Regions from separate parts of the Shewanella sp. 125m-1 genome, predicted to be linked through region 2. Evidence: predicted binding sites of a transcription regulator. Region 2 holds the regulator's gene; the other holds the start of a gene.
What was found. The regulator MetJ, encoded in region 2, represses methionine synthesis genes. The targets are predictions, from matches to a motif close to TAGACGTCTAGACGTCTA.

Region 1 (3,427 bases), on a different contig from region 2:
TATTGCGCTAAGATAACGTCGCCATCATCGAGGGCGGCTGTGCTACCAATAATAGAAGCCTCTTCACCAGTACAAGTCATATAGAAGCTAATTCTACCTTGACGTTGTGCGCCCAACATACGCTCGTCTAATACTCGGGTAAATACGCAAGTATCATGGATCTGTTTGGCTAGCTTTTCGTCTATTACAGGCAATACGGCGCCTTCATAGGCGGTACCATCTGCTTGTAACACTTTTAAAATCGGGATCGACAGTGAGTCTTTATCAAGAAAGCTCACGCGATGGACTGTTTCTGCATTCGTTGTTGCGTTGCTCATAATGTGCTCTTGTTATTGTTGGTGCCGCTAAACGACTAAATACGGCGCCTTGCTATTCTAATACGCGGGAAGAACATTACGTTAACGTAAACTAACTCTCAACACTTCCCATCATTGAAACCACAACTAAGCATGTCTGTGCATGTATATATTGGTTTACATGCACAGTTATTCAGTTTGAATTTAGTCCAATTGACTTTCATCGGCAGGCTTTAAACACAAAACCGTCCGCTGCCCTACAGGTACTTTTGCATTTGGAAAAACAATCGATTCAAACTCTTGTTCGATTTTGACTTCTTTGCCGCCCTCTTTCGCTAAGGTGTATCCTCGTGGAAAAGCAGTAAAGTTTTCAACATCGTTAGCGAAGCTAAATTCAAAATCATCAAAATGTTTATTTACCGAACGGCAAACTTGATACAGATTTAAGCGTTTCATATCAAAGTCGGGTAACTGTAGATCTTTGCCCGTCATTAATAGTGTTAGCATCTCTTTCATCGCAATAAAGCGCGTCATATCATTTTGCCCCATAGGAAACACCTTACCCAGTTCAATGGTAAATGCGTCGGCATGATAATTTTCAGAGGAGAAATAACTGAACGTTGTCGTTGGTTCGTGGTGTAATAAAATAGTATTTACACCGCAAGATTCGAGAAACATGATCTGTTGCTTACTGTATTTACGGTTGGCGCGATAAGGGTAAATAGCAAACTTTTCATGTTTAGAGGGGCGAATTGCAGTATGGAGGTCATAATGTATTCTGTGGCGTTCGCCTGATTGAGAAGCAAAAAACTTATCGATATAATGCTCAAGTTTTTGCGCTCTTACCCGCTCAGGATTACACAAGCCCTCACCACGAGAGTACGCGCCATTAAATAATCGATTGAGATTTTCATCGATAAAGCGCGTGCCGTTATGGATAGCCGGTGGATTACCAATAAGAAATAGTATTCGCTGTTTTAGCGCGATGTTCTCACCCAGTAGTTGTGTCATGAGATCATTACACAGTTCTATCGGAGCTGTTTCGTTGCCGTGAACCGCACAAGATAAGACAATATCTTTGGTGTGCTTAGCATTAATCGGCTCAAACATGATAACACCCGTGTCCCACACTTCTACTCGGATCTGATTATCAAGCTCAAACTCGAACGTTTCTGGTAAATATTGTGGATGTGCCAGGGTAAGCGCTAAAAAGTCCTTAGACTGTTTCAATTCGTGAAACACAAACTACTCCTTATTTGTTGGTACGTCAGCTTTATATTCCGAGAAATCATTAAGCAACAAGCATTTGTTTCTACGGCATTCTGAACTGATTCTGCCAAGGATAATAGCATATTTGCCCCTCTATTCGGGTACAGATTTTATCGAGATAGTATAACTAATAATCAACGAGTCTAATTTCTGCTTGCATAAGCCAAAAAAATAAAACAAGATAAAGACATCTAGCCATCCAAACGGCTACTAGGCAAAGTCATCAACATTCGAGAGCAGCACTAAGGGGTAAACTATGGCATTGGCAACATTCGGCGCAGGTTGTTTTTGGGGAGTTGAATATTTCTTTAGAGAAGTCGAAGGTGTCATTGATTGTACTTGCGGTTATATGGGCGGTAAGGATCAATACACTCGCTACCAGCAAGTAAAAACCGGCACAACCGGTCATGCAGAAGTCGTACAAGTTAAATACGATCCTGCCATTGTGTCGTTTGATGATTTGCTCAATGTTTTCTGGCAAAACCATAACCCAACTAGCCTTAATCAACAAGGTGGAGACATAGGAACGCAGTATCGAAGTACTGTTTTTTTCCACGATAAGCAGCAGAAACAACTGGCTGAGATCTCAAAACTGGCTTTGATTAAAAGCCAAAAATGGGGTGCGAGACACGTGGTAACTGAAATCGTCCCTTGCCAGCAGTTTCATCACGCCGAAGAGTACCATCAGAATTACCTCGCTAAGAACGAATTACCGAGCTGCCACATCAGCTACTAGTCATCGCCCCAACGCCAAATGAAGCAAAGGCGTTAACCCCAACATGCTCACTAATGCTTATAAACAGTAAAAGGCACCCGAAAGGTGCCTTTTTTAGTCATTACTGATGAGTATATTTTTTGCTGTATTTGTTACTTTAATGCTTGAGCGACAATCTGCTGCGCATCGTCTAACAGCTTAGCCAGATGGGCTTGGCTAACAAAACTTTCACCATAAAGCTTAAATAAGGCTTCGGTACCCGATGGGCGAGCGGCAAACCAGCCTTTTTCAGTGACAACTTTAATACCACCAATAGCAGCGCCGTTGCCCGGTGCATGGGTCAACTTTTGTAAGATAACGTCTCCGGCAAGGGTATTCGCCGCAATCGTATCTGCTGAAATCTTCGAAAACTTAGCTTTGTCTTCAAGGCTCACAGGGCTATCGATGCGTTGATAAAAACTCTTACCAAACTGCGCTTCTAGTTCATCGTATCGTTGTTGTGGTGTTTTACCGGTCACAGCCAAAATTTCAGCCGCTAACAAGCATAAAATAAAGCCATCTTTATCGGTACACCAGGTGTTGCCATCTGTTCTTAAAAACGCTGCGCCAGCACTTTCTTCACCGCCAAAAGCAAAATCACTATTGGCTAAGCCTTCAACGAACCACTTAAACCCTACTGGTACTTCAGACATCTGTTTATTGTGCATTTGACAAACTTTATCAATCATCGCACTAGATACTAAAGTCTTACCTATCACCATCTGTTCGGTCCAATGAGGTCGATGGGTCACTAGGTAATCAATCGCAACCGCAAGGAAATGATTGGGATTCATTAATCCACTGCCAGGGCAGACAATGCCATGACGGTCAAAGTCAGGGTCATTACCTAAACAAAGATCAAAATTATCTTTATGCTCTAAAAGACCGGCCATTGCATAAGGTGATGAGCAGTCCATGCGGATCTTGCCGTCTTTATCCAGAGGCATGAAGCTAAAACTTGGATCGACTTTGTCGTTAAGCACTGTGATGTCGATACCATAATACTTTGCTATCGGTGACCAATAGTGAACCCCAGAGCCACCGAGAGGGTCGACGCCCAAGCGGAGTTTCGCATCTGCAATCGCCTGCATATCAACGACCTGACTTA
Region 2 (3,427 bases):
ACTGCTGATGCCTGTTCTTGGAATCGATATGGCTGATAGCGATGACATGATAGATAAGTTTGATTCGCTGATTGACTCATACGATGGCTTAGCTGATGCGATTGATACGGGCAATAGTGGTGATATTAATCAATTTCGTGATGATTTAGTAGCTGATTTAGAGTCGTTAAAGGGCACTTCAGCCTATGCGAGTGCAGGGCTTGGTTTCAGTGTGGCCATTCCACATCAAAGAATGCCGATGGCAATCTTCTATAAGACTTATGTCAACGCCGTCGGCGTTGCTAATATCGCGCAGTCAGATATCAATACCCTCAATAATTTAGATCCTAATAATCCACCACAAATTTCTGATTTAGACTCTCAAGGGCAAGTGGTAGGCGGCGCAGTATCAGATTTAGGTATTGCATTGAGTTTTCCACTTTCTATCGTCAATATGCCGATTGCAGTGGGTATATCGCCAAAGTTTCAGCGCGTCGACACCTATAACTATATTGCCAATGCGAATAACTTTGATGCCAGTGATTTTGACGACGTTAAGTACCGTAATGATGAGACTAACTTTAACCTCGATATCGGTGTCGCCTTGCAACCATTTGAAGGGCTGACGCTAGGTCTGTCGGGGAGAAACTTGATTAGCCAGGATGTGGATACCATAGAAGTTGAAGGGCAAAAGTTTACCTACCGCGTAGAGCCCTTAGTAACCGCTGGAGTGGCTTATGACTGGAGTATTTTATCGGTAACCACAGATATCGATCTGATTGAAAATAAGAAGTTTAAAGAGCTCGATGGTACTCAATATTGGCGCTTAGGGGGGGAAGTTAGAGCCTTTGATTGGATGTCGCTACGAGTGGGTTATCGCCATGATATGAAAGACTCTACAGCTAATCTCTATTCATTGGGTTCAGGCTTTGCCTTCGGTGATTCGTTTTTCTTAGACTTCACCGGTATGTTTGGTGATGACAATGCGGTAGGAGGCGTGCTGCAAACCTCCTACCATTTCTAACGAGTAACGTTAACCCATTAACTCTATCGTTGATTTAATGGTTAGGATAAGCGCACTGCCGCCACATAAAGCCAGAGTTAACGCTCTGGTTTTTTGTTTGTCGACTCGTCCTACTAATCGCCCTGCCACGATATATCCCAAAATCACAGAGGGTAATAGCATTAAAGAGATATAAAAGTGATGCAAGGTCAGCAAGCCTGCAAATGCCAAAATGATCAAAGCAATCATCGAGCTAAAGATAAAAAAGGCCGATAGAGCGGCGCGAAATTGGCCTGCATCTTTACCTGAAAGCAAGATGGCCAGTGGCGGACCGCCAATTGCTGCAATATTGCCAAAAATACCCGATAAAATGCCTGCGATAAATAAGCTAAATCGATTCACTGGAATGCTAAATTTCATCAAGCTTAAACCAACCGCCAATGCCACAATCGCGGCTATCGCCAGACCTAAAATCGGTTGCGGCGCAATTAAAATCAACGTCGCGCCGAGTATGCCGCCAGGAATACGACCTAAGAGTGCATATTGCAGGCCATTAAACTCAAGCTGACCTCGCTCTCTAAATAGGGTCAGCAGTGCAATAGAGAATCCCATCATGATAACAGGTGCAGGTACTAGGCTCGGATCGACGATATACAGCAAGGGGCTTGCAACGACGGCTAGGCCAAAGCCGATAAGACTTTGGGTTAGTGCGCCACAAAAGATAATCAGTGAGGCAAGTAGTAATGTAATGGGTTCGATCATCTGTTTATCCAGCCAAGACGGCTTATATGGGAACGAATATAGGTTGGCCTATCAGTGACGATGGCGTGAATCGATTTACAGGCAAACTATCAGTCGGCTACACGTTTATAGTGGTATAGAAGCAGATAAGGACTGCTAAGCAGTCCTTATCTGGAGATCATGTTTGTCGATAATCAATGAAGATTATTCAAGTTCTTCCCACTCAATGCCCATTTCATCCATTAGACGTTTAACCTCAGCAGGCATGCTGTCGGGTTTATCTTTAGTTAGATCGGCATCGTTTGGCAGTGGCTGGCCTGTGTATGCATGCAGGAATGCTTCGCACAACAGTTCACTGTTTGTGGCGTGACGCAAGTTATTCACCTGGCGGCGTGTGCGTTCATCGGTAAGTACTTTAAGTACTTTCAAAGGAATGGACACAGTAATTTTTTTCACTTGTTCATTCTTTTTGCCGTGTTCAGCATATGGGCTGATATAATCGCCATTCCACTCAGTCATTGACTCACCTGTAATTTCAAAATTCGGGGCAGATTTTAACCCTTTAAATTGTGCAGTCAAATTATTGCCTCTTATTTATGATAAATGCAAATAGATTTCTATATGCATGGACGTCTAAACGTCTAAAGTGGTTGACGAGGAGGATGTGCTTAGGTACATTTAGACGTCCAGACATCTCTAATAAGAAAATCAGTAACTAAGGAGTAGTACATGACCGAGCGTAAACTTGCCACCGCGGCAGTGCGTCAAGGCATTGAGTCCGATAGCCAACATGGCGCTGTTGTACCGCCAATATACCTGTCAACTAACTACTCTTTTGATGGTCATAAAAATCCAAGAGACTTCGATTATAGCCGCTCGGGTAACCCAACTCGCTCCATTCTTGGCGATGCGATTGCCGAACTTGAAAAAGGTGCGACGGGAGTGGTGACTTGCACTGGTATGGCGGCAATCACCTTGGCGACAAATCTACTCGGGCCAGATGATTTACTTGTCGTGCCACATGACTGTTATGGCGGCAGTTACCGTTTATTTACTAACCTTGCCAAGAAAGGTCAGTTTAAGTTGCTAGTAGTGGATCAGACTGACTCACAGGCACTTAATCAGGCGATAGCGCAAAAACCTAAGATGGTATGGTTAGAAACACCGTCGAACCCCTTACTTCGCGTGGTCGATATTGAAGCTATCAGTTCGGCTAGCCATGAAGTCGGCGCGTTAGTCGTCGTCGATAACACTTTTCTGTCACCTATTTTGCAACAGCCGTTATTACTTGGCGCCGATATCGTGATCCATTCTACGACAAAATATATTAATGGTCATAGTGATGTGGTGGGCGGCGCTGTTGTGGCTAAAGATCCTGAAGTCGGAGAGTTGCTGCATTGGTGGTCAAATACATTAGGGCTAACGGGCTCAGCATTTGATAGTTATCTCACTTTGCGCGGAATTCGCACACTTGCAGTACGAATTCGCGAACATCAGGCGAATGCGCAACGAATTCTTGATACCCTAGTCAATCATAAAGCTGTATCCAAAATTTATTACCCAGGACTTAAAGATCACCCGGGGCATGAGATTGCGGCCAAGCAGCAAAAAGGTTTTGGCGCCATGTTGAGCTTTGAGCTCCAAGGTGGGGAGCCCCAGTTGGTGGAGTTCTTAAAAAATCTTAATTATTTTTCAGTTGCAGAA

Region 1: the regulator MetJ is predicted to act here: its motif matches at 1,758-1,775, upstream of msrA (peptide-methionine (S)-S-oxide reductase MsrA).

What each region holds. Positions count from the first base shown of each region.
Region 1 is NZ_JBRILT010000005.1:74,377-77,803, forward strand. It holds gene ACVBIK_RS04150 (thiamine pyrophosphate-dependent dehydrogenase E1 component subunit alpha) at 1-317, opposite strand, end outside; gene astE (succinylglutamate desuccinylase) at 501-1,538, opposite strand; gene msrA (peptide-methionine (S)-S-oxide reductase MsrA) at 1,822-2,301, shown strand; gene pgm (phosphoglucomutase (alpha-D-glucose-1,6-bisphosphate-dependent)) at 2,433-3,427, opposite strand, start outside.
Region 2 is NZ_JBRILT010000048.1:12,370-15,796, forward strand. It holds gene ACVBIK_RS17260 (conjugal transfer protein TraF) at 1-1,003, shown strand, start outside; gene ACVBIK_RS17265 (sulfite exporter TauE/SafE family protein) at 1,013-1,744, opposite strand; gene metJ (met regulon transcriptional regulator MetJ) at 1,928-2,242, opposite strand; gene metB (cystathionine gamma-synthase) at 2,453-3,427, shown strand, end outside.